4 regions of the Exiguobacterium sp. s125 genome follow, and region 4 is predicted to be linked to each of the others. Evidence: predicted binding sites of a transcription regulator. Region 4 holds the regulator's gene; each other region holds the start of a gene.

Region 1 (7,959 bases), on a different contig from region 4:
CATTGATTTAAGTTTTTATGATGAATTACAAACTAAGTACGGGGCGCCTGGCGACTTTGCGATGGCTTACGTCATTGCCCATGAAGTCGGTCATCACGTCCAGACGTTACTCGGGACGTCAGATGAGATCATGCCGCTCCGTCAAAAGATGAGCGAAGAGAAATTCAATAAATACCTCGTCCGGTTCGAACTGCAGGCAGATTATTATGCCGGCGTGTGGGCACATCACGCGCAAGGGGAGAACTTGTTGGAAGAAGGCGACCTTGAAGAAGCGCTTGGTGCTGCAAATGCCGTCGGTGACGATACCCTTCAGAAAAAAGGTCAAGGATACGTCGTGCCGGAAAGCTTTACGCACGGGACATCGAAACAACGGAAAAGCTGGTTCCAAAAAGGTTTTGATAACGGAACGATTGAAGGCGGCGACACGTTCGAAGCAGCAAACTTATAAGCGGATGACTTCAAAAAGAGACCGTTCCGAGTGGGGAACGGTCTCTTTGGGTTAGTCGTTGTAATTGTTAAACATCTTCGCATCATCCGGCACATTGGCGAGGTAGACGATTTTTCCGTCTGCATCAAGGCGGGCGATATCCGTTCCGTCTTGTGTGAAGACCGTTCCGTCAGCCCGCTTGCCACAGACTGCCCAGCGTGTCTCGAATGTATCGCCATCTGCTGACGGGAGCCAGGCTTCATACATGTGCTTGATGTCCTGGTTGGCAGTGAAGACCAGGCGGACGAATTTTTTCCAGGCGTCAATCCCGTGTTGTTCCTGTCCACTCAAGACGAACGTGATGTCGTCCGAAAAGAGTGAAATGAGGTCACTAAAAGCCTGTTCATCGGTCCGGGAAGCGTCAAATAACTCAAAGTAGCGGTCAAGTGTAGTCATGCGTAAGTCTCCTTTTAGTTGCGAATCATTTGTTGTTCAATCAAGGCTTGCAATGTCGTTAAGTGGTCAGGGGGACAGTTCCTGTCGATTTCCTGTCGGAGCGATCCAATCGTTTCACGTTTTAAGGTCGATTGCCAAGCATCTTCCGCTTCCGTCATCAAGTTAGATAAGAGGCGGACGTTCTGTTCTTTGATGCCCATCAAGTCTTCAAAGACACCACTTGAAGCATAAAGGGATTGTTTTCCTTCGATGGCTTCGTAGACGTCAAAGATACGAATCCGATCGGAAGGTTGATTCAGTCGGAAACCGCCTTTGACCCCCGGGACAGACAGAAGGAGGTCGGCACTGACGAGTTTACGCAATAGTTTTTGAAAGTACGTCGGTGAAGCGCCGAGCTGCTGACTGATGAACTCACCGGGTAAAAGTCCTTTCTTCGGCAAAAAGGTCAGTAACAGCATCGCGTAGACGGATTGTTCGACTCCGGTTTTCATTTGCATGGTAATTCGCCCTTTCTGTATAACGTAGATAACTATTGTCTATAATAGTGGACGTTAGCAATTTTGTCGAGTAAAACGCTTCTCACAAAACCGTCACACCTTTGGAGCGGCATTCTCATGGCAACTAAACGAAGGATTCGGTATACTGAATGTACGATATGTGAAAATATTCACTAAAAGTCGTTCACAATTTGTGAAGGGGCGTTTTTATATGAATCCACTTAAAGGAATCATCTCGATTCCACGTACGATCATGTTGCAATTGATGCTGGCGGCTGTCCTGATGGGGATTGCGGTCATCGGTCAATCGTACTTGATCGTCATCATCGTCGACCGCATTTTTCTCCAAGGGGACGCCTTTGCGGCAATTGTTCCGCTACTCGGTGTCTTACTGCTCATGCTGATGTTACGGGTCGCTGTCACGTACTGGAACGGACGGCTCGGGACGGTTCTCGCGGCGCGTGTCAAACAAGACATTCGCCAGGCGCTCGTCGCGAAGTATACGACGAGTTCCGTCGAAGTGATGTCGCAAGGACAGTCGGGACAAAAGGTCAGTGTGTTGCTTGACGCGGTCGATGAGATGGACAGCTATTACAGCCAATACTTGCCGAAAGTCATCCAGACGTCGATCGTTCCCTTGATGGTGCTGATCGCAGCATTCAGTTATGACTGGATTACGGGACTCGTCATGATGATCACGGCACCATTCATTCCACTGTTCTACATCGTCATCGGAATCATGACGCAAAAGCGTGCCGATACGCAGCTCGAGAAGATGACGGCGTTCTCCGGAACCTTCCTCGATACGCTGCAAGGCATCACGACGTTGAAGTTGTTTGGTCGCGCGAAAGCACAGCAGGACGTCATCGAACGGAGCAGTCTCGACTTCCGCGATGCGACCTTGACCGTGCTGAAGCTTGCCTTCTTGTCGTCGTTGATGCTTGAGTTCATCTCGATGCTCAGCATGGGGATGATTGCGCTTGAGGTCAGTCTCCGGTTGATTTTATTTCAAAGCATCACCTTTGTTCCAGCCTTCTTGATGCTCGTGCTTGCACCGGAGTATTATTTGGCCTTAAAAGAGATGGGGGCAGCGTTCCATACCGGACGGGGCAGTGTTGCGGCGGCGAAACAGATTGCGTCTGAACTGACGCAAGACGACCGGGGCGTAACGTTCGGAACGGAGGCGTTAAAGTCCGCGACACCACCGCGGATTGAACTGAAAGACGTGGACTTTACGTATCAGGACGAGCGGTTTGCGCTGACCGACGTCACGTTGCGCATCGAACCGTATCAAAAAATCGCCTTGATCGGACGAAGTGGTGCCGGGAAATCGACCGTCCTGCAGTTACTCGCGGGACTGGCCGATCCAAAGAACGGCGAAGTGCTCCTGAATGGTCAGCCACGCGCACAATTCACGGAAACGAGCTGGTTCGGACAGCTCAGCTATATCTCGCAGCATCCTTACCTGTATGCGGGGACACTCGCCGACAACATCGCCATCGGTGAATTACGGGAGGCGACGCGGACAGACATCGAGCGTGCGGCAGCTGCCGCAGGACTCGGGGAACTGATTGCGAGTTTACCGGACGGGCTCGACACCGGAATCGGTGAAGGGGGGCGCGGTCTATCGGGTGGCGAAAAACAACGGGTCGCACTCGCCCGTGCCTTCTTGAAACGACCGAACGTCATCCTGTTCGATGAACCGACGACGGGACTCGACGTCAAGACGGAACACCTGTTACAGCAGGCAATCGGAGAACTCGGACGGACGGCGACCGTCATCACGGTCGCACACCGTCTGCATACGATTGAACAGTCGGACAACATCGTCATTTTAGAGGCCGGCCGGATCGTCGACCAAGGCACACATGAGGCGTTACTCGCACGGGATTCGGAGTACGCACGGATGCGTGCCGTCCAACGAGGGGAGGAAACACGATGAAGGAATTGATGGGTATTTTTCGATTGATGCTGCACCAGAAACGGGATATCGTCCTCTCGATTCTCTTTGGTGTCCTTGCCGGCGTCACGGCGGTGGGTCTGTTTGCGGCAAGCGGTTTCCTGATTTCGAAGGCGGCACTGTTGCCACCGATTCAAACACTCGCTGTACTGATTGCCTTGCAAAAAATATCAAGCCTGACGCGTGCCGTCAGTCGGTATGCGGAGCGTTATTACTCGCACCGGGCAACGTTTACGATTTTGAGTGATTTACGGACGACGTTTTACAAACGACTCGAACCGCTTGCGCCGGGCATCTTCGCGAAGTACCGGAGCGGTGACTTGCTCGCGCGAATCGTCGGCGATGTCGAGAGTCTGCAGAACACGTTTTTACGTGTCGTCTATCCGCCGATCATTCTCGTCCTCGTCTTTCTGTGTACGATCTTTTTTGTCAGCTTCTTCTCACTGAGCGTCGCGCTCGTCCTCGTGTTCGGACTGTTATTGACGGGATTCATCATCCCGGGCTGGTTCGCTTACCGGGAACAGCGTTTCGCGCGGACCGTTCGCGCGCGGCGCGGGGAACTCTCGACGGAAGTGACAGAGTTGTTCCAAGGCTACCGTGACTTAAAAATCTATCAGCAACTCGCGAACAAAGAGACGGAACTGAACGAAGTCGCAGCCCGCTATGTTGCAGAAGAACGGCGAAACGGACTGCATGCCGTCTCGAACCTGGCGCTCAATACACTGGTGACGTTAGTCATCTCGTGGCTCGTCCTCGGACTGGGCGCTTACCTCGTCGCGGATGGTCAACTCGATGGTGTCTTCCTTGCGTTGCTCGTCATGACATCACTGACGGTATTCGAAAATGCGGCACCGATGGCGATTTTACCCGGCTTCTTCGAAGATAGCCGCCATGCTGCACGGCGTCTCGATGACGTCGTGACGGACGAAGTCATGCCGACATATCCTCCGTTTGAACTGGACGCTGCCCCGACGCTTACGGCGACGGACGTCACGTTTTCATTTCCGGGTGAAGTCCGGCCCGTCCTCCGTAACGTCAGCGTGACATTCCCTCGTGGCTCGAAGACGGCGATCGTCGGCGCGAGTGGCTCCGGAAAATCGACCTTGCTCCAACTGTTGCTCCGAATGTATCCAGTGGACGGAATCACGATTGCTGGTGTCCGCGGAGCGGAAATCGATCCGGAAGCCTTGTGGCGACAAACGAATGTCGTTTTGCAACAGAATCATTTCTTTTACGGAACGATTCGTGAAAACTTGCAGCTCGCACATGAGGAAGCGACGGATGAAGCGACGGATGAAGCGATGGAATTGGCGTTGCGGCAGGTTGATTTGACGTTTAGTCTGGCTGACAAGGTGCTCGAGAAAGGGGAAAATCTATCGGGAGGCGAAAAACAACGCCTCGCGCTTGCCCGGATTTTCTTACGCGAAGCACCGCTCTACTTGCTGGATGAACCGACATCGTCCGTCGATGCCTTGACGGAACAGATGATTTTACGTCAACTGTTCGCACGTGCGACAGACGCAACCGTGTTACTCGTCAGCCATCGTCTCGCAGGCCTTGAACAGATGGATCAAATCGTCGTCATGGAACAGGGACAAGTCATCGAAGTCGGGACATATGATGAGTTGATGAACCGACAAGGTGCCTTCTACGCATTAAAACAAGTCGAACAATCCGTCTTTACGCCGGATCAAATCGCACGTTAAACAAACAGGATCCACTTGTGCCACGAACGGCGCCAGCGGATCCTGTTTTTTCGTGTGGTTTAACGGGGTACGTTGAGCCACCAGTGATGGAGGAGCAGGAACGAGCTGCTGACGAGAAGGATGGCACAAGTAAAAATAAAAAAAGTCGTACTATTGAAAGTCTGATCATTCATATGGATGTCGAAGACGGATGTGATGGAACGAATGTATTCTAAATCACGTGTCGTTCCTTCGCGATGCATCAAATGATCAATCAAGTCAGCCCGGTACGTCCGGTAGTGATGGATTTGATAGATTGAACCGAACAGCGCGGAACTCCCGCTGAGCAGCAGCAAAATCGTCAGTCCGGGTGGACGGACTTGAAGACGGTGCAGGAAACGGATGACGGAACGGACGCTGGTGACGAATAAGAAGATTAACAGCATTGCCAATAAAATGGCCGGATTGCCGTTACCGGAACTGACTTCAGGTGAAACGGACATCGCATGACCGAAACCAAAAAGACCGGCTTCGACGCACAGGAGACCGACAGCAATCAACCCATCATTTCGTTTTGAATCCATTCTGCACCTCCAGAGGATATGTGATGGATTCAGTGTACAAAAGAATCGTCAGTGCCAGGTGACCGTTTTCCTACAGAATGGAAATGGAATTTTAATGGACCTTATAATGTATCGATGGTAAAGTAAGGAAAATTAAAAAGGGGGAGTTCAATGGATATCCGTCACGAAACAATCGCAGTCGGAGAGCAGCTGGTTTCATATACGCATTATTATTCCGAGTCGTCACAGGTCTGTTTTTTGTTGTCAGGCGCAAGTTATATTTACGATCATCCTTACTTTTACTACAGTCGGATGATGTTGCTGAACCATGATGTCAATATCATTGAGATTCACTATATGTCGGACGACATCTATGAGTTGCCGGACGAGGAAGCGGACGACGAAATCCTTCGCCGGATCGAGGCCGTCATCGCGAAAGTCTTACAAGAAAAAACCTATCTGACGCACCAGTTCATCGCGAAATCCCTTGGAACGGGTCCGCTCGTCACGTTAATGCAACGACCGGTTTTTTCGGAAGCGACAGTCATCTTACTGACGCCGCTTTTGACCGTGCCTTTCATCGCGGAAGGAATTGCGGCAAGTCGGCAACGGGGATTACTTGTCATCGGCGATGCGGACCGCTTTCATGAAACGTCGGCACTCGAACGGTGCCGGGCCAGTCACTTAATGGTCGAGCTGATTCCTGGAGCGAATCATTCGTTAGATATCGGTTTTCAAGTCGATCAGTCGCTTGCGACGGTTGCGCATGTGACGAAACGGATTGAAGAAACACTCTTTCCCGTGACGGTAATTCGTTGAACGGTGTTGTCTATCGTTTCTAGAAGTGAGTGACTGACAAACGTGTCTTCCTTCTCGTGCTTTCCTCGGGCGAGGCGCAAGCCGTTGCTACCTGGTTCTAACGAACCAAGTAGCAGGGTCTTGCCTGCCTCTGACAGCGCAAAAATCGTGCACTTTTCCCCGTAGGAGTCACGAAAAGTGAAACGTTTGTCCGAAAGTTACTTCATTACAGTCAAAAAAGAACGTCCTCGAAAAAACGAGAACGTTCTTTTTTCTGTTCAATACGGACGTAATAACGCACGGACCGGACTGCCGTCACCATCGACGAGCGGGAGCGGGACCGCGTTCAGGTGATAGTCCCCAGGTGCGATTTTATCGAGGACAAGTCCTTCTAAAATATGCACACCATGTGTCGCAAGGGCATGATGGGCAGCCATCTCCTTACTGTCGATCGCATCGACGGACGGAAGATCGAGACCGATCAGTTCGACGCCGAGAGTACCGAGTCGCTCGGCGAGACTGGGTGTCAGGACGGGAATCGACTCAGGAAAAACCGATTTATCGACCCAGCCGTCCGTCTTGATGATGAGACGGCGGACATCCGTCAAATCGAATCTGTCAAGGTCACTTGCGACGAGTTCCGTCCGACCGGGTAAGTAGATGACCCGTGCATGACCGATGTAAAGATCGGGGTCGAGTTCGATGACTTTTTTGCCTGCATCGTCAAAGTGGAACGGCGCATCGATATGTGTGCCCGTGTGTAAGCTCATCGTGACCTTACCGACGTTGACGGACCCGGTGTCAGCCTTACTCCAACTGATCGTATAGTCGAACTTCGTATCTCCCGGCCATGTCGTCACGGACGAAGACAGTGGTTGTGAAACATCAATCCAGCGGTTCATCAGGAATTCCCCCTCATAATTTTGTACGGACGGACCAGAGTTCCGGGAAGAAGCGGTGGTCAAGGACACGCCGGAGATAACTGACGCCGGACGAGCCGCCCGTACCCGGTTTTTGTCCGATGATCCGTTCGACCGTACTCATGTGATTGAAGCGCCACATTTGTTGTTGGCTGCCGATATCGAGTAACTTCTCACCGAGTTCGTACAGGTCCCAGTATTGTGCGACGTCACGGTAAATTTCACCCCAGGCTGCTTCGACACTGGCATCAGCTTCCCAGTCCTGTGTGACATCGCGCTCAAGGATAGCAGAATCAATCGCGAGACCGCGTCGTGCCATCGCGCGGACGGTCTCATCGTAGATGCTGGGCGTTTTTAAATCAGTGTTCAGCTGAGCGAATAATTCTGTTTCATGTTCATAAACACGCAACATCTGCGCGTTTTTAAAGCCGAGTGCAAATTCGATTTGCCGGTTTTGATAGGACTGGAAACCGGACGAGTGCCCGAGCGAATCCCGGAACTCGAGGTACTCTGCCGGTGTCAACGTCGAGAGGACGGACCAGGATTGAATCAATTGTTGCTGAATCTTTGAGACACGGGCGAGCATCTTGAATGAACGTTCAAGCTGATCGTCCGCAATTGCCTTTGTCGCAGCCGTCATCTCATGCAAAATC
Region 2 (7,959 bases), on a different contig from region 4:
GTCCGATCAAAAGGCTTTTTATGTCCGCGACTGGGCTTGGAAACAAACGGATGAGCATGCAGCTGACTTTGCGGAAGCATTGGCGGAGCATCTTGACCAGCACAGTGGACAAGATTTCCCACCCTTCCTCGTCACGGCGCCATTCGATGCAGAACTGTTTGGACATTGGTGGTTTGAGGGACCGGACTTCCTTGGTAAAGCCATGGAACGACTTGAAGATGTTGGGGTCGAATCGATTTCACCTACAATGTTCCTCGAGCGTCATTTTGGCGACATCGAGACGGTGCACGTCGCAATGGGGACATGGGGCCGGAAAGGGTATGCGGATGTGTGGATCAATGAACGGAACGACTGGATGATTCGTCACTTGCATCAACTTGAAAAACGATTAGCCGGTGTCATGGCGCGTAATCGTCATCAAGATGGTTTGACGGTCAAAGCAAAACGTCAATTGATTCGTGAATACTTGCTCGCGGTTTCGAGCGACTGGCCGTTCATTCTCGATGGACAGACGACTGCACAATATGCGGCGAATCGATTCCGTGAACATATTAAGCGATTTGAAGAAACGGAGCGGTTACTTGACGCTGGAGAATTAACGACCGACTGGCTTGAAACGCGTTATGCCGAATATCCCTTCTTAGCGGATACAGACATCGAACCAGACGTCTATTTGACGACGCATGACTACTATGTTGCGGTGCAACGTGAAACGTCATGGAACGATGCTGCGATTTTACTCGTCGCAAAAGATTACCAAGATTCGAACCGACCAATTGCTGAGTTTGCGAAGCGATTGGCAGGAGCGGGAGAAAATGTCTATGTCATCACAGAAAATGAGACGGCTTATCGATTTGAAGATGGCGTTCATATTTACGGCGTCCGCATGACGGGTCTACCGCTCGTTCAAACTTACAATCAGTTGGCCGGATTAAATCTTGCCGTGTTGCGTCAAGCGCAAGCCCTGCATAAAATCGTAGAATTCCGCCTTGTCCATAACTTTACGATGGAGACGGCGTCGGCTGCTCAATCGTTTGCTGAGATCAACCAGTTGCCGCTTGTCAGCAATGTGTACAATCTTGAGAGTGAGCGTTCTCCAGCGAGTAGCGGTGGTTTAGTTGTTGCGATTAAACGATTAGAGGGCGAAGCACTTCGTCATTCACAATTGATTTATTTAGAACGTGAAGAAGCGCGACAAGGAATCGAAAATGATTATCATGTTGCTCAAAAACCGCTTGAATTCCAAGTGAACCTTGAAAAACCATACGAACAATTGGCGATTCAGAAAAAGAACGGATGAACAGTTGCAATTCCGTTCCTTTCTTGGTACGATACTTGAGTATGCTTAACCTTATGTAAAGCAAAAACACTTGATACATTGAGAGCTAGATAGGAGGGAATCCCATGCGCGTTAAAATTACTTTGGCTTGCACTGAAACTGGTGACCGTACTTATATCACTAAAAAGAACAAGCGTAACAACCCAGAGCGTCTTGAGTTGAAGAAATACAACCCACGTCTCCGTAAGCACACACTTCACCGTGAAGTAAAATAATTGAGATGGAAGCCGTCACCTTGTGTGATGGCTTTTTTTGTGAATGGGGGAATACTATATGAATAAAAAAGCGGTGCGACGGGTAATCGCGGAGCGACTGAACCGGTTGGAAAACCGGCAGGAGCGGGAACGACGAATTGCAGAGCAGTTATTTGTATTGCCAGAATGGATGAGTGCGACATCAATTGCGGTGACCCTCTCGTTTCGAAACGAATGTTCAACGGATCGAGTCATTCAACAAGCATGGGCGGATGGAAAACGTGTCGTCATTCCGAAGGTCATCGGTCAAGAAATGAGATTTTTTGAACATTCGCCAAGCAGTCGACTGATTGAGAATTCGATGGGGATTTTTGAACCGGATGCAACTGCTTTTGAAATTGCATTGCCGACGATTGATCTTTGTATCGTACCGGGTCGTGCCTATATGCGTAATGGCTATCGCTTAGGATGGGGCGGTGGATTTTACGATCGTGCGTTGATTGATTTTTCAGGTCCGACGCTTTCGATTGCATTTGCCGTTCAAGTCGTGGAACGATTCGAAGTAGAATCATTTGATCGCCCGGTTGATACAATTGTCACTGAAGATGAGGTCATTCAATGTCATTAACTGTTCTTCTATTCATCTGCTTAGCTCTCGGATATGCTGGCTATCAATTTGGATTATTAACGAAAAGCGGTGCATTGTTGACGATACTTGTCGGCAGCACGGTCGTCTATGCGCTCGATTATGAAGGATTAGTCCTGTTACTGTTATTCTTCGGTAGCTCTAGCCTGTTATCAAAACTCGGTAAGGCACGCAAGCAGTCCGTCGATCAAATCGTCGAGAAGGATGGTGCACGAGATGGTTGGCAAGTGCTTGCCAACGGTGGAACCGCTATGCTTGCTTCGATAGGCGTTGTACTGACAAATGAATTTGATTTTTTATTAGTTTTCTTGATTGTCATTGCTGCTTCGAATGCAGATACATGGGCATCCGAGATTGGTCCGCTTTCTAAAAAAGAACCGATTTCAATCCGGACGTTTAAACCGGTCTTACGAGGAACGAGCGGCGGGGTATCTTTACTCGGGACACTCGCGACAATCATCGGTGCATTATTTATCGCGACAGCGGGTGACATTCTATTCGATTTGTCCGTAAAGCAATGGTTGATCGTCGCGGCCGGAGGTGTCCTTGGCAGTATTCTCGATACGGTGTTAGGCGCTACCGTTCAACGAAAGTATCGTTGTCAGATTTGTGGCAAAGAAACCGAGAAAAAAATCCATCATGGTACTACGACACAATATGTCCGAGGGTGGAAGTGGCTAGGGAATGACGCCGTTAATTATTTGTCCAGTACGCTAGCGGGGCTGATTGGTTTCATGTTGTATCGATTGTGGTAATGGAAGGTGAAGTACCTGACTTCCTTATGTTAGGATATTGTTGACACAAATTAGACAAAATGTGACCGTTTACACAGTCTTTTATAGTTTGTGAAAGATGTTACAATCTAATTGTGATATAGTTAACAAACTTTTAGTTTGTTTGGAAGGGTGGACATATCGGATGGAATTACATGCTAAAGTTACACGCGTTGCGTTAATTGGTGCGGGGGCAGTAGGATCAAGTTTTGCGTATCAAATGACGACAGCTGGACTTTGTGAAGAACTTGTCATCATTGATGTGAATAAAGCAAAAGCTGAAGGGGAAGCGATGGATTTAAATCACGGGACGCCATTCAGTTCTTCGCCGATGCGGATATGGGCAGGGGATTACGTGGATTGTAAAGATGCCGAAGTCATCGTGATCACGGCCGGTGCACCACAAAAACCGGGTGAGACACGACTTGACCTCGTTGCGAAAAATGCTTTAATCATGAAAGAAATGATGCGCCAAATCATGGAATCAGGATTTGACGGCATCATCGTCGTCGCATCAAATCCCGTTGATATCATGGCACATTTAGCATGGAAATATTCTGGTTTACCAAAGTCACGCGTCTTCGGATCAGGAACGGTACTCGATACGGCACGCTTGCGCCAAATGTTAGGAGAATACTTTAATATCGATTCACGAAACGCCCACGCCTATATTTTAGGTGAGCATGGCGACACGGAATTCGCTGCCTGGAGCAACTCAAGAATCTATGGAAAAACGATTGATGAACTGCTTGCAGAAGACGATCGTTATTCTCAAAAAGATTTAGATCAAATCTATATCAATGTACGCGATGCAGCCTATCATATCATTGAACGAAAAGGTGCAACATACTATGCGATTGGACTTGGTCTCGTTCGGATCGTCCGTGCGATTCTCGGGAACGAGAACTGTTTGTTGACTGTAGGAGCGCACGTTGACGGACAGTACGGGATTTCTGGTATTCATATCGGTGTACCTGCCGTGATTAACCGACAAGGTGTGCGCGAAGTCATCGAGGTGTCGCTGACGGATGAGGAATTAAAAAAATTCCATCATTCGGCGGAAGTTTTACGTCAAACGATGGAACCTGTCTTACGTTAAATCGGAAGCGTCAATCGTACCCACTGAACTCGGGCAAACGGAGTTTCAGTGGGTACGATTTTTTGATTAGAAAAAAGGACGCGATAAAAAATCTGAAAACTAGGTTTTATTTTACTAGAAAAAGGTTATGTTAGGGATAGAAGAGTTTTTCATGTCTTAAGAAACATTAGAAAACTCACAAAGGGGAGAAACGATAGTCATGTATACATTTCGAACGTTAACAAAGGAAGATGCAGAACAGTATTGGCGCTTACGCCTCGAAGGGCTAAAAAATCATCCGGATGCATTTGGTCATTCTTTTGACGATGAGCAACAAACGCCGCTCGAAGAAGTTCAAGAGGGGCTAGAAGGAGATCCGGAGTCGGATGAAGTTTGGATCGGGATATTCGATGAAGATACATTGTTTGGATTTGGTCAGGTCAAACCGTACGAACTGTCACGGGAATCACATAAGGCGATGATTTCTGGTGTCTATATCTCACCGGATTATCGTGGGGGCACGGGGCGCGCCCTAATGGAGGCCTTGATTGAAGAGGCGAAACAAATTCCGGAAGTCGAACAAGTCATTCTAGCCGTCTTGTCAGGAAATGAAGCTGCTCAAAAACTCTATGAATCACTTGGTTTCGAAGTATATGCAGAAGACCCTGATTCGGTCAAACTAGAGGATGGGACGTATCGAGATGACATTTGGATGAAAAAATACGTCTAAATGAAAGAGTTAAGAAGTCATTTAAAGGATGAAAGTCGTAGCGCAACTGTTGCTATGGCTTTTTTTCATAGCAGGCGGTCGCTTTTTTTGATTGTGCATTCTTTTTCGACTGGAGAGAGATATTTGGTATCATAAGAAGGAAACGATTTCATTAAAATAAGCCGTCCTTTCTTAAAAAGGACGTCAAACGAGGAGCGAACAAGATGAAAGCTGTGATTGAGACGATTCGTGAATTAGTAGAAATCCCAAGTCCGACTGGATTTACCGCGCATGCTCTTACATATGTAGAAAATCGATTTAAAGCAGAAGGAATTACGTATAAAAAGTTAGAAAAGGGAGCATTGCTCGCTACGTTGCCCGGACAGTCTTCACGGATTCGTTTGTTGACAGCACACGTCGATACGCTCGGGGCGATGGTCAAAGAAATTTTGCCGACAGGTCGACTGACGTTATCACAACTTGGCGGTTATGCGTGGACGGCAATCGAAGGTGAAAATTGTCTCGTGCATAAAATGGACGGACAGACCGTTTCAGGAACGATTTTGTTCCATCACTCAAGCGTCCATACGTCACGCGTGACGAACACGGAAGAGCGAAATGCGACGAATATCGAAGTGAGACTCGATATCCGGTCAACGACGGCAGAGGAAACACGGGTAGCAGGGATTGAAGTCGGTGACATCGTGACGTTCGATCCGCGATTTATTCATACCGAAACAGGTTTCGTCAAATCACGTCATCTGGACGATAAAGCATCCGTCGCCCTGTTGCTCGAACTGATCAAGGAGTGGAAAAACGAGACATTACCGCATACGACGCAAATTCTGATTTCGAATTATGAAGAAGTCGGATTTGGTGGGAATGCCGGTTTTTCTGAAGACGTCGCAGAATACATCGCTGTCGATATGGGCGCATTAGGAGAAGGACAACACTCGGATGAATATACGGTATCAATCTGTGCGAAAGATAGCTCAGGACCGTATGACCTTGCATTACGTCATCAGTTCACACGTCTTGCCCAAAGCCATTCGATTCCGTATAAGGTCGATATCTATCCATATTACGGTTCTGACGCTTCAGCAGCCGTCAGTGCGGGGCACGACGTCCGTCATGGACTGCTTGGTCCAGGAATCGAATCGAGTCACTCGTATGAACGGACGCATGAAGCGTCACTTCAAGCGACGTATGATTTACTGAATGTGTTCGTGAAGGAGAAAATGAATGATGAAAACACTTTATGATGTGCAACAGTTATTGAAAACGTACGGGACGATTGTCTATTTAGGCGATCGCGAGTCGGATATAGCAATGATGATGCTCGAACTCGATGAGCTCGAGCAAGCCGGTGTGTTAGAAAAAAAGCAATATGATTCAGCGAAGGTGATTTTGGCACATGAATTGAAAAAATCACGACATTCGTAAGAGAAAAATCTTGTGCAACCCTTTGCACAAGATTGCCGTTCAGCTAAACTAATAGAGATGAAATCATTTACGAATAAGGGAGCTATGCAGATGAAATGGTTACTCGGGATTGATATTGGTGGAACGACAGTCAAGATGGCAATTCTTGATTTACAAGGCATCATCGTTGAAAAATGGGAGATCGAGACGGTTATCCTGAATGATGGGGAACAGATTCCAGGCGACATCGCGACATCTTTTTTTGAGAAATGTAAAGAGAGTAATAAACGTCCGGAAGACTTCGTTGGTGCCGGAATCGGTGCACCAGGCTTCATCGACTTTAATACCGGTGTCGTCGAACGTGCCGTAAACATCGGTTGGAATAACTTTGAGTTGATTGGTGAATTTGAACGATTGACGGGTTTACCGGCTGTTATTGAAAATGATGCGAATGCAGCGGCAATTGGTGAGATGTGGAAAGGTGCCGGTAGTGGAGCGACGGAGTTACTTGCTGTGACACTCGGGACAGGCGTCGGTGGTGGATTGATTACGAACGGTCAAATCGTTCACGGGACAGTCGGGATGGCAGGAGAAATCGGGCATATCACGATGTTAGCAGAAGGCGGCGTCCTGTGCGGTTGTGGACGAAAAGGATGTCTTGAAACGATCGCCTCTGCGACCGGTGTAGCACGTCTCGGGCTCGAAAAACGAAAAGGACAGCAAACGGTCCTGAACGATATTCAAGCCGTGACGGCGAAGGATGTCTTCGATGCCTATACGAAGGGCGACCGGATTGCGACGGAAGTCGTCGAGGAAGTGACGTTCCATCTCGGATTAGCAATCTCGAATCTCGCGAACAGCATCAATCCGGAAATGATCGTTATCGGTGGTGGGGTTTCAAAAGCAGGGGATGCTTTGATGGTACCGCTCAAAAAACAATTTGAACGCTTCGCGTTACCGCGTGTGTTTGAGTCGACGACTTTCAAAATTGCTGAACTTGAGAATGACGCAGGTGTCATCGGTTGTGCATGGCTTGCGAAACAAATGTTCTTGAAAAAATGATTTCATTAAATTTCAGAAAAAGGTTCGCTTTTGCGAATCTTTTTTTTGTTTACAAACGTAAGGAAAGTATGTGATTGTTAAGTATCTGCTTTGTTCAGGTTGCATTTTTGTAAAAGTAAGCGTAAAATTTTCACGTGATACGGGTATAAATAGAATATGGATTGACGTGTAAAAGTTCCAGGTCAAGAACACACGTATATTAGGAGGCAGGTTTTTATGCAGCAAGACTCTGGCATTTGGTCGCGCATGCGACTAAAGGTAGGCCAAGGTGTGAAAAGCACCTACACAGAACATAAACTTTTTTGGATTGCGACATTGTTAATTTGGTTAAAAACGTATGTAGCATACACGCTGTTTTTCGATGTTCCGATTACGAATTCAGCACAAGCATTCATCTTACTGATTAATCCAATCAGTTCGGCGCTCTTCATGTTTGGATTTAGTTTCTTCTTCCGTGGTAACGTTCAAAAATGGTTCATCTACGGAATACTCGTCCTGGCGACGCTCGTTCTTTATGCGGACATCATTTTCTTCCGCTTCTTCAATGACTACTTGACGTTACCGGTCTTGTTCCAAACATCAAATGCTGAGACGGTCTCAGCATCGCTTACATCATTGTTGACATGGGCAGACTTATTGATTGTCGGCGATCTATTGATTCTTCCATTCTTCTTACGGAAAATGGACATGTCTAAAAATGTCGCGTCACGAGGACGCGCGATTTTAGCGTTCGTCG
Region 3 (7,959 bases), on a different contig from region 4:
AACGAAACTAGAGACACAGTATAAACGTGTAGGTCATAAACATCATATGCCGGTTTCTCCATTAGATGACTGGTGGAAATGATATGACGATGCTTGCTCTCCGAGGCAAAGTATCTTTTTAAAACGACATCCTTTAGGGGTTTCGTTTCAGACTGTAGACAAAGTGCTATCAGGAGAAAAAGCGTCTTTATTCGTTGCTTTCCTCGGGCGAGGCGCAAGCCGTTGCTCCTTGGTCCTTACGGACAACGAGCAGGGTCTTGTCTGCCTCTGAAAGTGCGTTAAAAACGCACTTTTTCCCGTAGGAGTCAACGAAACATGACGCTTTTTAGCTAATACCGTGACCAAAAAGCCAGGCGTGGAGACGGTTTAGAGCGCAATCCGTCTCGAATCGCTTTGAAGACGAGGCGAGACAGGGAAGCGCGAACGGATTGCATCTCGATACCGTATGTTTACGCTTTTTAATAGTTTGTCTACACGCTGAAACGACATCCTTTAGGGGTGTCGTTTTTTTTGTTTGGAATCGGGAAAAGAATCAAGAAAAGGGAATTGATGCTTAAAAGGAGGTGCGTCGAGTGGAAAAGATTGCAGTCGTCGGTGGTGGGTTAGCTGGTTTATCAGTGGCAGCACTTCTCGCGGATCAAGGAAAGGAAATTCATCTGTACGATGCCGGTTTACTGGGGGGGAGGGCAACTTCGCAAGTGCTTAAAGGATTTACGTTCAATTATGGAGCGCATGCTGTTTATGGGCGTGACCAATCAGCACTCCGTTCATTAATTAAACAATTGAAGCTTAATGTGACATGGCTCGATTTTTCTTCTTCTAAGGCGAAATATGAGTTTGCTGGACATTTGACTGCGGCTCCTGCGAATGCACTCGGCCTGTTGAAGACAGAACTAGTGGAAGGAACCGATAAGGTGCGTTTCACATGGGCGGTCGTTAAAACACTACTGTCACTCGAACGTGGAGAGTCGGAAGTTTCAATTGGGGACTGGTTGGTCCAAGAAAAGGTCGAAGACGATGTCTCAAGGTTAATGCTCGATTTAGCTTCGAGTAATTTTTTCACTTCCGAACCCGAAAATATTCCGTCATCTGTCTATTTTGCGTATTACCGGAAACTATTTCGTACGCGCAAACCGGTTTCATATATTGCTGGAGGTTGGCAAACCTTAATTGATGAACTCGAACGCGTTTTGACGGACTACGGGGGAGAAATCCATCGGAAAACCAAGATTACAGCGATTGAACAAAGTAGGGGAGGTTATCGATTACGCGATCGCCAAAAAAATGAATGGTCGGCTAAGCGTGTAATTCTCGCGATACCTCCTCGCGAGATGCGTAAAGTTGCATTACCATTATCGATCCAGCACTTTATTGAACCATACGCGCAGTTTGAACCAGCCGAAGCCCTAGTCTATGATGTCGGAATCAGTCCTTACATTGATACTCCTTTTTCTTATGTATTCGATCGAGACCATCAAGTCTTCGTCACGGATTTGTCACACTATGATGCAAGCATTTCTCCGAAAGAGGGACAAGTCTTACAAGTCGTCGCATATCTTGATCATAAACAGGTCAGTCAAGCGACATATATTGAAGAAAAAGTACAGCACGCCCATGACTTATTAGATCACCACTATCCAGGGTGGCGAGATCGCCTTGTGACAGAGCGGACGATGAAACGCGCAATCGTTCAAGAAATCAAATGGAAGATGGGACAAAGGCCGTTGCCTTGCTTTTTGGAAGCGGATACGTCGATTGCTTTCGTAGGTGATTGGTGTGAAGGAGAAGGTCAGTTATCGGAATTATCTTTTTCAAGTGCCTACGCGGTGTCGAGGGAGTGGCAGTGAAACGGTCAAGCATAGTATCGGCATCGGAAGGAAATGAAAAACCCGAGCATTCCTGTAATCGAAATGGAATCGCTCGGGTTTCCTGTGCGTTAATTTTTGTAGTGAGTTCTACGTGACGCATTTGTTTGAACAGATATCTGCAACTTATGCACTTTGTTTATTCGGGTAAAAGGCAAGGATCAATAAGAGGGTGAAGGCGATTAAACTCATCATTGGGATTGTCAAAAAACCGAAGTAGTTGACCCATTGAATCAGGCAACCATTCGTACAGAGTGCCTCGCCATCCGGGAGGCGTTCGAGAACAACGTGATAGGCAGCAACTGCCCAACCGATTCCAACATATAGTCGAACGAAAAGAGCATCGACGGGGCGATTCCGAAAGAGTGTAATGATTAAATAAAATGCCGTCGTATACATGAACAAGCGTTGCCACCAACAAAGTGGACAAGGGATGAAACCGCGAACTTCACTGAAGTACAGACTTCCTAAGGTCGCAATCGTTGAGACGATTAACATAAAATGATAGCGTGACATATGTACCTTCCTTCCTAACGTGTTAAACTAATGCCATCTTATATCATGAGGAGTCGAATCTTACATTGCAAGTGTCGGAAATGGAAATGTTGATAACTTTATCGGAAGAGCTGAATATGCGAAGAGCAGCCGAACGTCTTTTCGTCTCGCAGCCGGCACTCAGTCAACGATTGGTTGCGATTGAGCGCAGGTGGGCGACGAAGTTGTTCATTCGTTCTTCCCGTGGATTAAGCATTACGCCCCAAGGAGAAAAAGTCATTGGGCTCGCAAAAGAAATGAATCGAAAAGAATTAGAACTGAAAAGTGAACTGACTGCCGAAGAAGGGGCAGTCTACGGGACCCTTCGGATTGCTGTCGCCTCCATCATGGGTCAATATTGGTTGCCACGCGTGTTGAAACGTTTCGTGGAACGTTACCCGCATGTACGCGTCCAACTCGTAACAGGGTGGTCGAGTGAAATGATGCGGCATATGCTCGAAGAACATTTTCATATCGGCATCATTCGAGGTAATCCGGACTGGAAGGGCGTCAAGGAACGGTTGTTCTCAGACCCGCTCTATCTTGTTGATAGTGAGTTGACGACGCTTGAACAGTTGCGTAAGACGGACCGACCATTCATTCAGTTCAAAAGTGATTCGACGTACTATCAAGAAATACTCGAGTGGTGGCAGGATCGTTTTTCAAGTCCGCCTGCGCGGACGCTCGTCGTCGACCAAATCGAAACTTGTAAACAAATGGCGTTACACGGCATTGGATTCGCGATTTTACCAGAGTCAACGATTCAAGAATCGAGCGAAGTGATGCAGATTCCGTTGAAGACGTCTTCGGGTAAAGTACTGAAACGCGATACATGGATTTTATCGACGGAATCCATGCTTGAGTTAAAACAAGTCCAAGCCTTTTGGGACATCGTAAAAGAAGAAGGGGGAAGTCAGTCAGATGGAATACGCGATTGAAATGCGAAGAGAACTTCATAAAATACCTGAATTAGGATTCAAGGAGTTCAAGACGCAAGCCTTTATTTTAAATCAGATTCGCTCTTATCCTGAAGACCGCGTCAGCTACGATACGTTTGAAACAGGTGTTTTCGTTCGTGTTAAAGGGTTGACCGGAAATCGAACAATCGGTTACCGCGCAGATATCGATGGTTTGCCGATCGAAGAAGCGACGGGTCTTCCTTTTGGTTCGGAGCATCCGGGAATGATGCACGCCTGTGGGCATGACGTCCATGCGTCAATTGCGTTAGGTCTGCTTCGTCGTCTTGTCGAGTTACCGATCATGGATGACGTCGTCTTCTTATTCCAACCGGCAGAAGAAGGTCCGGGTGGAGCGGAACCGATGATTAAAAGTCCATTATTCGAAAAATATCGTCCGAGTGAAATGTATGGTCTCCATGTGGCACCTGAATATCCGGTCGGGACAATTGCGAGTCGTCCTGGCGTATTATTTGCCAGTGCGCGGGAAGTTCACATCACGATTTATGGTCAAAGTGGTCATGCTGCATTTCCACACTTGACGGTCGATACGGTCGTTGCTCAGGCTGCACTCATCATGCAGTTGCAAACAATCGTCAGTCGATCAATCAATCCGATGAATTGTAGTGTCATCACGATTGGCAAGGTCGATGCGGGGATTCGTGAAAATGTTATTGCCGGTCGAGCTGTGCTAGATGGAACGATGCGTGCGTTGAACGGTACTGATATGGAAAAATTAGAAGAACGGGTACGTGACATCGTTCGTGGAATTGAAGCGTCATTTGGCGTGAAAATTGATTTGCAATTTGGAAACCGCTATTACGAAGTCGTGAATGATCAAAACGTCGTCGATAAATTTTCTTCATTCGTTAAGATGAATGCAAATTATGTTGAATGCGACGCTGCGATGACGGGTGAAGACTTTGGATTCATGTTAAAAGAAGTCCCAGGCATGATGTTTTGGCTTGGAATCGATAATCCAACGTCCGGTTTACATCAGCCGACGTTGAATCCGGATGAAGAGGCGATCCCATTTGTGATTAATTTACTGGATCATTACTTCCGTGAATATGTGTAAACTGAATGAATCGTAAAAAGACTGTAGAAATGCCCTTTACTTCGCCTCAAATCGAAGTAAAGGGTTTTCATTTAGCGAGATCATCTAGTTTTCGAACGTTTTGTGAAGAAAATCACGAATAGATGTGAACAATTTGTTACATCAAACATTTAGAACAGACACAAATGATTATGTTCTCTATGATACGGATATAAACATATATAGAAGTACGTTTAGGAAGAGGGGGGCACACACATGTTCAATGATCCAGTTATGCTCAGTCGATTATTGACAGGGCTCACATTAGCATTTCACATCATTTTTGCAACGATTGGTGTAGGAGTTCCGTTGATGGTACTCGCAGCCGAGTACATTGGAATTAAACGAAAAGATCCAGATTATATTCTTTTAGCACGACGTTGGACGCGCGGTTATATCGTAACGGTAGCGGTCGGAGTCGTTACGGGGACGGCAATCGGATTACAATTATCGCTCTTATGGCCTTCATTAATGCAAGTAGCCGGACAGACGATTGCTTTGCCGCTCTTCATGGAAACGTTCGCCTTCTTCTTTGAAGCGATCTTCCTTGGGATTTACTTGTACACATGGGATCGCTTTAAAAATCCATGGTTACACTGGTTAATCGGGATTCCGGTCGTCATTGGGGCAACGGCGTCAGCCTTCTTCATCACGACAGTTAACTCGTTCATGAATTCTCCGGAAGGTTTTAAAATTGTCAACGGAACGTTAACACAAATCGAACCGTTAAAAGCGATGTTCAATACGGCAACGCCAACAAAAGCGACACACGTTATTGTATCTGCTTACTTGACGGTTGCGTTCATCTTAGCAGCAATTGCTGCGTTCCATCTATTGCGCAAGAAAACACTGTCCGCAGCCGAGACGGCGTATCACAAAAAGGCACTTCGTCTGACAGTCATGGCTGGATTGATTTTCGCCTTCTCGACAGCGCTCGTCGGTGATTTTTCAGGAAAGTACCTTGCGAAATATCAACCTGAAAAATTAGCAGCAGCGGAGTGGCATTTTGAAACGACAAATGAAGCAGAACTGATTTTCGGTGGGATTTTGGATGAGCAAGAAGATGGTAGTTATGACATCAAAGGTGCGGTTAAGATTCCATACGCCTTGTCAATTCTTGCAGGTGGAGCACCAGATACAGAAGTCATCGGTCTAAATGAATTTGCGAAAGAAGACCAAGCGCCTTTATTCGTCCACTATTTCTTCGATATCATGGTATCGATTGGGATGTATTTAGCAGCGATTTCCGCCTTGTTCATACTCGCATTCCGACTGAAGAAGTTGAACCCGTATAATAAATGGTTACTGCGCGGTATTTTCATTGGTGGACCACTTGCCATCGTTTCGATTGAAGCAGGTTGGATGTACGCGGAAATCGGACGTCAACCATGGACGCTATATGGTATTATGAGAACGGCTGACGCAGCGACGACATCTACTGCAGTCGGACCGATGCTGATTCTATTCAGCATGTTGTACCTCTTACTTGGTACGATTTGTACAGTCGTATTGCTCCGTATGTTTAAGAATAATCCTGTCGGTAAAGAACTCGCAGACGATCACCATACTCGCGGTGAAGCGATGTTTGCGGACGATAAAGAATAAGGAGGGAACGAGTTGGACATTCAAACACTAGGAATAACCGTACTTTGGACGTTCCTCTATGGATATCTCATCGTTGCCTCAATTGACTTCGGTGCTGGATTTTACGCATTTTACTCGAAATATACAAAACGAGATCATTTGACGAATCGATTGATTTTACGTTATCTTTCGCCCGTTTGGGAAGTGACGAACGTTTTCTTCGTTTTCTTCTTTGTTGGTCTCGTCGGGTTTTTCCCGGACACAGCTTATTACTATGGAACGGCACTTCTCGTGCCTGCATCAATCGTACTCGTTCTGATTGCGATTCGCGGTAGCTTTTATGCCTTTGCGAACTACGGTTCGAACGATAGTATGTTCTATACGTTTCTCTATGGTGCGACGGGGCTCTTGATTCCGGCTGCGATGTCGACGACGTTGACGATTAGTCAAGGTGGCTTTATTCGTAAAACGAATGAAACGGTTGAGTTTTTAGGGACGAAATTGTTTACGAACTTTTATTCCTGGTCAGTCGTAGCACTTGCGATTGTCTCTGTCCTTTATATTAGTGCGATGTTCCTGTTGTTCTACGCAGATAAGGCGCGAGACGTAGGGGCGAGTGACTTGATTCGGAAATGGGCGCTCTTTTGGAGCATTCCAACGATCATCGTCTGTGGACTTGTTTTCTTTGGTTTAAAGAATCAAGCTGCATGGCATTATGAAAACATTTTGAATGGTAACTGGTGGTGGTTCGCAGCAAGTTTTGTGTTTTTCTGTGTTGCAGTCGCACTCGTCTACCTGAAGCGGAATTATGGAATTGCCTTTATCGCTGTCATGGCTCAATACGGAGTTGCATGGTTCGGATACGGCTATACTCATTTACCGTATATCTTATATCCGTACATCGATATCAATAAAGCGGTCGTTAACGAAACAATGGCGACGTCGCTTGTCGTAGTCTTTATCTTCGGACTATTATTATTGATTCCGGCACTCTATCTGATTTTACGATTGTTCCTGTTTGATAACGATTATGTCAGAGGCGAAAAAGTAAAAAAATAGCGAGATCTTAAACGCCTTCACGCACTGTGAAGGCGTTTATAGTATTTTAAGAAGGAATCGGGTACACTACTACTGACGAAGCGAAATCTGAAGGAGAGTTGAACATGAATGGAGAGTTTGCAGTAATTGGTTTGGGGCGTTTTGGTGGTTCGATCGTCCGTGAATTATCGAAGAATGGCTATGACGTTCTAGCGATTGATTCGGATGAAGAACGTGTCAATGAATACATGGGGATTGCGACACACTCCGTCATCGCGGATACGACGGATGAGAACGTATTGAAAAGTCTTGGAATTCGAAACTTTGATCACGTCATCGTTGCGATTGGGGAAAACATTCAAGCTTCGATTTTGACAACGTTGATTTTAAAGGAACTCGGTGTTAAATCAATCACTGTCAAAGCGACGAACGATTACCATGAAAAAGTATTGCGGAAAATCGGTGCTGACTTCATTGTCCACCCGGAACGTGACATGGGGGTTAGGATTGCGAACGGCCTGATGAGTTCGAATATTTTGGATTATCTTGACCTGTCTCAAGAATTCTCAATCGTTGAAATCAAGGTCAGCGATCGCATGGCAAACAAAACGTTGATTGATCTTGATTTACGAAGTAAGTACGGCGCGAACGTCGTCGCCATCAAACGGGGAGAAAATGTCATGATTTCGTTACAAGCTGATGAAGTCATTGAAAAGGGCGACTACCTTGTCGTCATTGGAGAAAACGAAGACTTGGATCGTCTCGAACGAGCCATCCATAAAGTAAAAAGCTGAGGGATCTCCTCAGCTTTTTTTGTATCCCTTTTAAATTAATTGGAATTTTTTTAAACCGTGCGCGATGCCGTCTTCAAGAATGTGTTTCGTGA
Region 4 (7,959 bases):
TATGAAATTTGATGCAGCAGACTTAAGTCCAAAAGAAAACTATAAATTGTTGATCGGCAGCATCATTCCTCGACCCATCGCGTTCGTGACGACCAAAGGTGCAGATGGAGTCGTCAATGCGGCGCCATTTTCCTTTTTCACGGTCGCTTCAAGCAACCCGCCGCAACTGGTCATCGCCGTCCAGCAGACGGAGCAAGGGCAAAAGGATACCGCAAAAAACATCTTGCTGAATCAGGAATACGTCATCCATATCGTCAGTGAAGAAATCGTCGAGGCAGTCAATGAAACCGCGGCACCACTCGCATATGGTGAAAGTGAACTCGAACGGACGAATTTGACGTTAGTCGATAGTGATTTGATCGATGTTCCGGCTGTCGCAGAAGCGAAGATCCGCTTTGAATTGAAGCTGACGAATCATCTCGAACTCGAAGGGGCCAACCTCTTGATTGGGGAGATCGTCCGGTATCACGTCGCGGATGAACTCGTCGAGTCGTTCCGGATTGATCCGGATGGTTTAAAAGCGATCGCCCGTCTCGCAGGTAACGACTATGCGAAAGTCGGAGACATCTTTACGATTGCCCGACCGACGAGCTGAAGGCGGATCGACGAGTAGGACTAGTATTTTTTAGAAGCAAAAAGGCACGTCCCGAACGCGGGACGTGCCTTCAGCGTATAGCCAAACTCTTATAAATCACGAAAATTTTACATGAGGATGCTGTCAGTTCACGCTTCCCTGTCTCGCCTCGTCTTCAAAGCGGCAATCTTCCGCGCCGCTACAGCAGAGCTGCAGGGTCGCGACCGATTGCTTTTCGCTTTAAAAGCGATTCGAGACGGATTGCGCTCTAAACCGTCTACAGTCTAAAAAGCGTCACGTTTCGTTGACTCCTACGGGAAAAAGTGCGTTTTTAACGCGACTTGCCAGAGGCAGGCAAGACCCTGCTCGTTGTCCGCTAGGATCAAGGAGCAACGGCTTGCGCCTCGCCCGAGGTAATCAACGAAAACAGACGCTTGATTGTGATAGTACCTTGTCTACAGTCTAAAGGCACGTCCCGAACGCGGGACGTGCCTTTTTATGTCGGACAACTGAAGAAGTTACTCTGCATGGTGACGTTTTTCGTACTGGAAACCATCGAGTAGAAAAAAGAGAATCGCCAGTGCCCAAATCCCGAGACAGCTGATCAAAAAGGCGACGAGCGGTGAAACGGCTCCGTAATAGCTGATGATTAACGGGTCATTCAGTTCAACGAACATCTGGGTCGTCAGCAACGTACAGATTAATCCGGATAAGAGGCTGATGAAGAGACCACTCCACGTCTTAATCACGAGACCGATCATACACGAGATGAGGATGAACAACAGGACGACGGCATTAAAGGCATCCGGCCGGATGAAGGCCGACACGTAGTCGGCATACATCGGAACGAAATAGAGCACCCCGGACAATAACCCTTGAACGAGGTTGATGACATAACTTTTCGAGCGCATTAGTGGAAACTCTCCCATCGTTCCATCAGTTCGAGGAGGTCCGTATCAATCTGATCCCGTTCTGCCGACAGCGCCGTCGCCTTCGGAATATCGTTGAAGACTTCCGGTTCGCAAAGCAGTTGTTCGATTTCAGTCGATCGCGTTTCTAGCCGTTCGATGTCTTGTTCGAGTTGTTCGAGCTGTTGTTTCTTTTTCCGTTCTTCTTTTTGCGCATCTTTGTCGATGCTTTTCGAAGCAGCGACTTTGATGGCTTTCGCTTCCTCTGCTTCGAGGCGGGCGATTTCTTCTTTCTCGGCCTTCTTCTCCATATAGTAAGAGTAGTCGCCGAGATAATCCGTCACACCGTCCGGATTCATCTCGATGACGCGTGTCGCAACCCGGTCGATGAAGTAACGGTCGTGGGAGACGAACAGGAGCGTGCCTTCATAGTCGACAAGCGCGTTCTCAAGCACCATCTTCGAATCAAGATCGAGGTGATTGGTCGGCTCATCGAGAATGAGGACGTTCGTTTTGCGTAATTTTAACTTCGCGAGGGCGAGGCGTCCGCGCTCGCCGCCGGATAATTCATGAACGAGCTTGAAGACATCATCACCACTGAACAGGAATTGACCGAGGACGGACCGGACTTGTTGTTCCCGCATCAACGGCCACTCGTTCCAAATTTCATCGATGACCCGGTTGCGGTCGTTGAGCTCGGCCTGCTCCTGATCGTAGTAGCCGACAGAAACGCCGGTCCCGAAACGATGTTCACCGAATAACGGTTTAATCCGGTTGACAAGGACTTTCAGTAACGTCGATTTTCCGATTCCGTTCGGACCAACGAGGGCGAGGGATTCGCCGCGTTGTAAGCGGAACGTGATGCCTTTTGAGACGGCTTCTTCATAGCCGACCGCGAGTTGCGTGACTTGTAACACATCGTTCCCACTTTGTTTTTCAATCGGGAACGACAGGACGGTGCTGCGTTCATCCCCATCCGGACGATCAATCCGGTCGACTTTTTCAAGACGTTTGCGGACGCTTTGTGCGCGTTTCGTCGTCGTCGCCCGTGCGATGTTACGCTGGATGAAGTCTTGCATCTTCGCGATGTCTTCCTGTTGCTGTTCGAACTGCTTCATCTCTTGTTCATACAGTGCTGCCTTTTGTTCCAAGTACTTCGTGTAGTTGCCGGTAAACTTCCGGCAGACGTTCCGTGACAATTCATAGACGACGTTGACGACCTGGTCGAGGAAGTAACGGTCATGGGAGACGATCAAGACCGCTCCACGGTAACCAGCCAGATAACTTTCGAGCCAAGAGAGTGTATCGATGTCGAGGTGGTTCGTCGGCTCGTCAAGAATCAACAGCTCAGGTGCCTGGAGCAACATCTTCGCCAGTGCGAGTCGCGTCCGTTGTCCACCGGATAGCGTCTGGATCCGGCGTGAATAATCGTCCGGATAAAAACGCATCCCGTGCAGGACGGAGCGGATGTTGGCTTCGAACTGGTAACCGCCGGCGTCCGAGAAGTCATGTTGTGCCTGATCGTATGTTTTCAACAGACGGTCGTAAGCAACAGCATCATTTAAGATATGGTCCATCCCCATCTCAATCTCCATCCGACGGAGCGAACGTTCCTGCTCTTGCAGGTGTTCGAACACGGTCAACATTTCATTCCAAATCGTTTCATTCGACTCAAGACCACTGTCCTGGGCGAGGTAACCGATTTTCACTTCCTTACTCTTCATGATCTCACCAGAGTCATGACTGAGCTCTCCGGCGATGATTTTTAAAAGTGTCGATTTTCCGGCACCATTTCGTCCGACGAGCGCAATCCGGTCCCGCTCCTGCACTTCGAGTTTAATATTGTCTAAAATCGGCTCAACACCGAATGATTTTGATAGTTGGTTCACTTGTAAGAGAATCATAAAAACATCCATCCTTCCACCCTTTAGTCTATCATGAAAAAAACGCAGGAGTCCCGTGGAATATATTATTTGTTAGTCTATGTGAAGTGGTTTACAATCAAAGAGAATAGAATTCTTTGCATTGATTTGGGTGCCACGTCAGAACGTGGCCGAAGGGGGAACTGCAGTATGAATGGGCCAGACACAAAAATACCACAAGCGACGGCGAAACGACTGCCGTTATATTATCGTTTCATTCAGAGTCTTTATAACTCAGGCAAGCTGCGCGTCTCTTCAGCAGAGCTCAGTGAAGCGGTCAAAGTCGATTCAGCGACGATCCGCCGCGATTTTTCCTACTTTGGGGCGTTAGGGAAAAAAGGATACGGTTACAACGTACAACATCTATTGACGTTTTTCCGAAAGACACTGAACCAGGATGAAGTCACGAATGTGGCACTTGTCGGGGTCGGACATCTCGGAACGGCGTTTGCAAATTATAACTTTTTAAAGAATAATAGTACTCGGATAGTCGTTGCGTTTGATGCGGACGAAAACAAGGTCGGAACAACGACGCAAGACGTTCCTATCTATCATGTCTCTGACATGAAAGAGCAAATCGAAGCGAACAAGGTTGATGTCGCCATCTTGACGGTCCCATCCCAGTTCGCACAGTCAGTAGCGGATGAGTTAGTTGAGTATGGTGTGACCGGAATTCTGAACTTTACACCGGCGCGGTTGAACGTACCGGCCCACGTTCGGGTCCATCACATCGATTTGTCGATCGAGTTGCAGTCACTAGTTTATTTCATGAAGCATTATTCGCAATCAGCTGAAGGAGTGAAATCATAATGGAAAACCTTATTCCATCAACCATCGCGTTCATCGGACCAGGGAGCATCGCTTTGATCGGTGCCGTCGCGTTGATCATCTTCGGACCGAAAAAATTACCGGAGCTCGGTCGTGCTGCCGGTCAGACGTTAAAAGAGTTCAAGAGTGCGACACACGGCATCATGGACGATGATAAAGACAACAAGGATGAATCGAAAGAGAAGTGATTAAATTATGGCGATTGATCAAGAACAGAGTGTGACATCGCATCTAGACGAGTTGCGCAAGCGGATCGTCTGGTCACTCATCATCGTCGTCGTCTTGTTCGCCGCGGCCTTTCCGCTCGTCCGACCGCTCGTGCGTTTTCTGCAGTCGGACCTGAAAGAGCTCGGCATCGGATTGAATGCCTTTAATGTGGCCGATCCCCTGATGTTGTACTTGAATTTAGCGTTCATCATCGCGGTCGTCCTGGCTTCACCATTTTGGATGTACCAGCTATGGGCGTTCATCCGACCCGGTTTATTCGAACAGGAACAGAAAGCGACCTTGACGTATATTCCGGTCACATTTTTCTTATTTTTGTCCGGAATCGCGTTCTCTTATTTTTGGTTACTTCCGTTTCTACTCAAAGTATCGACGGAACTTGGGCAAGAGCTCGGCATCGAGCAAGTCATCGGGGTCGAAAACTATTTTAGTTTCTTAATACGGCTGACGATTCCGTTCGGTATCTTGTTCCAACTGCCGGTCGTGACGATGTTCTTGACCCGTCTTGGACTCGTGACGCCATTGTTCATGCGGAAAAATCGGAAATATGCGTACTTTGCGCTCTTCGTCATCGCGGCTTTAATCTCTCCACCGGATGTGACGTCACATCTGATGATTTCGGTACCGTTGTTCGTCCTCTATGAAATCAGCATCATGATTTCAGCCCGGACGTACAAAAAAGTACTGATTCTTGAGCAACAAGCGGAGCTTGAACGACAAGCGGATTTGATGCGTGAGTTGAATAAGTAACAGTCTCCTCTCGGTCGTTTCGGCGACGGAGAGGTTTTTGTTTGGAAGCGCTCTTTTTATATTGAAAAAGTGAATCGATATGGTTTATACTGATTACAAGAATACGAGGGGGCTTAGCTCAGCTGGGAGAGCGTTTGGCTGGCAGCCAAAAGGTCGTCGGTTCGAGCCCGATAGTCTCCATATGTACATCACTTGGCATTTGCCGAGTGGTGTTTTTTGTTATAGTGGTGGCGGCAAAACAGAAGCTTACAGCCTGGATGATGTTGATGAACCGATTGAAGTCGTTTTCTGTGTTTATCCTTTTGAGGGAATGGGAAATTTCTTAATAGGTAATCAAGAGGGGGAAGCATTATGAATCCATTTACGACGTTAATTGCCTTCATCGTCGGCTGTCTTGTTCTGTATCTCGGAATCCGTGATAAGAACGGTTGGTTGATTGGTGTGGCACTGATTCCGTTAGCAATTGTTGCGTATAGCGTCATCTATCTCATCATTCAAGTTTCAGCCTAGAAACTCCTTTTTTAAGGAAGTTTCTTTTTTTTTGAAACATAACTGGTAAACTGTAAGTATATGACAGTATAGACAGTTGAAACGAGGGAGGGCATTTCAGGATGGAACAAACGCTCCGCGAGGAACGATTACAGGCGTTGACGGTTGCTTATATCGAAAAAAATCAATTGCAGAATAAAAGTTGGGTCATCGCTGCCTTGATGGCGACAGCAGGAACGTTTACGGAAATCTTCAGCACGACCATGTACTTGAGTCTGTTACCGCTTGTCTTTCTCGTGTTTGATCTCCCGTTTCGACTCGAAAAACGAAAAATCCTGGCGCGCTATCTCTCAAGCGACCAAGTGATGAACCAATCGTTGCTGTGGCTCGGGATTCAATTCGTCTTGTACGGTTCGCTGTACACCGTGATACTTGAGACGAAAGAGATGTCGATCTGGAAAATTGCCCTTTGGATGCTGATCATCCTCGCACCGGTCTATTACGTTACGGACTGGTTGTTTAAAAAGATTGCCCGGTCAGGCGATCCCGACTTCGTCAGTGATAAAGAAATTCATGCGAACGTCAAAGAAGTGGAGGAGTGACAAGGTGAGTACATTGATTGAAAAAAATACACGGTTGAAATTACTCGGACCGCCATTAAAAAGGATTCAGCATCTGGTGCCGGTTCCGGTTCTGTTGCTTGCGCTTGCTGGTTGGTTCATCCCGGATTTTTGGGAAACAGGGCTGTTCTCCGTATTTGCGATTACGGTATTCTGTTTGGCTAACGCACTTAGAGAAATCATTCGTCTGCGGATTTTAAAGCAACGCCTTACGAAAGATATCTATAAAAAGACGGTCTTGAAAGTGGCACGTGTATCGATGATCGGTTCGTTCATCCCGATCCTTACACTTTATGTGGGGACTGTTTTTCCACAATACGCCGGTATTTCTTTTACGGTCTTTCTTATGTCGATCATCGTCGCCTATTTGATTGTGTCCCAATTGAACAAACAAGCGAAACAACTGGATCCGGCATTCGTCACGATGCGTGAGATTGAGCGTTACCGTAAGTAAGCGAAACACACAAGAGGAGTGAACGGATGAGAAACACTTTAAGCACGTATCAAAAATGGACAAAAATCAGCCGGCAAATCCGGACGTATGTAATTGCGGGCGTATTTTTTGCGGTGCTGTTCTTCTCCGGAAGCGGGCACCTGACGGATTCAGCAGTTGGATTTTTGATTCTTACGCCGTTACTCGCCTATAATGGCATGCAGCGAGTGATCCAATCCGTTCTGTTAGTTCGGTCGAAGGTACAGGCGCGACCACTTGGTCTGCTGTTCGGTGGGATCACTTTACTCGAAGCGGTCTTTATTGCGGGTGCCGCAGTTGTCGCCCCGCACCTTGGACAGTGGGGCTATCTGTTTCCGCTAATGTTGTGGATTTCAGGGATGCTGCAATTTCAAAAGTGGACGGACCGGACGGTAACGAAGCTCGATAAAATGGATTTGCTTGAGACACCGGACCGAAAAGGAATCGAACACCGTCATCCGACGGGCGAAGGAATCGGGATGTAACGAGGAGGCAAACGATGGAGAGCATGCAACGCGAGCGGAAAATGGATTATATCCGATTTTTAAAACAGGCACGTTACATTCAAACGGTCTTGTTTGGACTGGTATTGTTTGTATTTCTCTTTTTAGCAGACGATTGGCATCTGACAGAATCATCGTTTCAGTATTTCTTGTTAGTCCCTTTGTTATCCTATCGATGGATCGTCCGATTCCTGAAGTACCGCTATTTCAAGAAGCGGTTTGACGGGCTTGAGGCCTGGGATCATCTCGGACTACCGTATATATTGATCAGTATCATTGAAGTACTGGTCGTCGTCCTGGGGCAAATCATCACGCCCTACGTAGCGCGTCCCGAATACATCGGACCGTTCCTTGTCTTTTTCCTAACGGTGCTGTCATTGGACCGAATTGTCGATAAACGGATTAAACGACTCGATCCGACACACTTATCAGAACAGGAATTGATCCGGGCGGAACGGGAAGAAAAACGAATCAAATATTGACTGGTCATCTTAGAGCAACAAAAAAACGCAAGAAGGCGGCGGATTCCGGATTCGCCTACTTCTTGCGTTTTTAGTTGTGATCGCATCATGTAGAGGTTATTTTTTTGACAGCAAATAAATGAAGTAAGGAGCACCGATGATCGCAACGACGATTCCTGCCGGGATGCCTTGCGGGTCAGCGATGTT

What was found. Region 4 encodes Rex, which represses fermentation and respiration genes when NADH is low (regulators of the CRP and FNR family bind a similar motif). Its sites were predicted from a motif close to TTGTGAAATATTTCACAA; they were not measured.
Region 1: a site for Rex is predicted at 1,539-1,556, ahead of cydD (thiol reductant ABC exporter subunit CydD). Genes of this name have one in related genera too.
Region 2: a site for Rex is predicted at 3,046-3,063, ahead of KNQ05_RS08790 (L-lactate dehydrogenase). Genes of this name have one in related genera too.
Region 3: a site for Rex is predicted at 4,534-4,551, ahead of KNQ05_RS03035 (cytochrome ubiquinol oxidase subunit I). Genes of this name have one in related genera too.

What each region holds. Positions count from the first base shown of each region.
Region 1 is NZ_JACSMI010000006.1:31,159-39,117, forward strand. Features, by position in the region: gene ypfJ (KPN_02809 family neutral zinc metallopeptidase) at 1-448, shown strand, start outside; gene KNQ05_RS12965 (nuclear transport factor 2 family protein) at 500-883, opposite strand; gene KNQ05_RS12970 (Rrf2 family transcriptional regulator) at 898-1,380, opposite strand; gene cydD (thiol reductant ABC exporter subunit CydD) at 1,592-3,322, shown strand; gene cydC (thiol reductant ABC exporter subunit CydC) at 3,319-5,046, shown strand; gene KNQ05_RS12985 (hypothetical protein) at 5,106-5,609, opposite strand; gene KNQ05_RS12990 (cyclase) at 5,760-6,407, shown strand; gene kynB (arylformamidase) at 6,665-7,288, opposite strand; gene kynA (tryptophan 2,3-dioxygenase) at 7,302-7,959, opposite strand, start outside.
Region 2 is NZ_JACSMI010000002.1:222,544-230,502, forward strand. Features, by position in the region: gene KNQ05_RS08770 (glycoside hydrolase family 57 protein) at 1-1,300, shown strand, start outside; gene rpmG (50S ribosomal protein L33) at 1,405-1,554, shown strand; gene KNQ05_RS08780 (5-formyltetrahydrofolate cyclo-ligase) at 1,613-2,161, shown strand; gene KNQ05_RS08785 (DUF92 domain-containing protein) at 2,152-2,934, shown strand; gene KNQ05_RS08790 (L-lactate dehydrogenase) at 3,098-4,051, shown strand; gene KNQ05_RS08795 (GNAT family N-acetyltransferase) at 4,251-4,760, shown strand; gene KNQ05_RS08800 (M42 family metallopeptidase) at 4,964-6,001, shown strand; gene KNQ05_RS08805 (YqgQ family protein) at 5,985-6,182, shown strand; gene KNQ05_RS08810 (ROK family glucokinase) at 6,267-7,223, shown strand; gene KNQ05_RS08815 (LTA synthase family protein) at 7,440-7,959, shown strand, end outside.
Region 3 is NZ_JACSMI010000001.1:626,145-634,103, forward strand. Features, by position in the region: gene nadE (ammonia-dependent NAD(+) synthetase) at 1-82, shown strand, start outside; gene KNQ05_RS03015 (FAD-dependent oxidoreductase) at 573-1,847, shown strand; gene KNQ05_RS03020 (disulfide bond formation protein B) at 1,992-2,381, opposite strand; gene KNQ05_RS03025 (transcriptional regulator CcpC) at 2,447-3,337, shown strand; gene KNQ05_RS03030 (N-acetyldiaminopimelate deacetylase) at 3,321-4,433, shown strand; gene KNQ05_RS03035 (cytochrome ubiquinol oxidase subunit I) at 4,668-6,056, shown strand; gene KNQ05_RS03040 (cytochrome d ubiquinol oxidase subunit II) at 6,069-7,094, shown strand; gene KNQ05_RS03045 (potassium channel family protein) at 7,199-7,867, shown strand; gene KNQ05_RS03050 (Cof-type HAD-IIB family hydrolase) at 7,898-7,959, opposite strand, start outside.
Region 4 is NZ_JACSMI010000007.1:6,937-14,895, forward strand. Features, by position in the region: gene KNQ05_RS13580 (flavin reductase family protein) at 2-595, shown strand; gene KNQ05_RS13585 (hypothetical protein) at 1,093-1,485, opposite strand; gene KNQ05_RS13590 (ABC-F family ATP-binding cassette domain-containing protein) at 1,485-3,386, opposite strand; gene KNQ05_RS13595 (redox-sensing transcriptional repressor Rex) at 3,555-4,214, shown strand; gene KNQ05_RS13600 (twin-arginine translocase TatA/TatE family subunit) at 4,214-4,420, shown strand; gene tatC (twin-arginine translocase subunit TatC) at 4,428-5,207, shown strand; tRNA gene KNQ05_RS13610 (tRNA-Ala) at 5,315-5,387, shown strand; gene KNQ05_RS13615 (hypothetical protein) at 5,559-5,717, shown strand; gene KNQ05_RS13620 (hypothetical protein) at 5,819-6,298, shown strand; gene KNQ05_RS13625 (hypothetical protein) at 6,303-6,770, shown strand; gene KNQ05_RS13630 (hypothetical protein) at 6,797-7,273, shown strand; gene KNQ05_RS13635 (hypothetical protein) at 7,288-7,773, shown strand; gene KNQ05_RS13640 (FecCD family ABC transporter permease) at 7,870-7,959, opposite strand, start outside.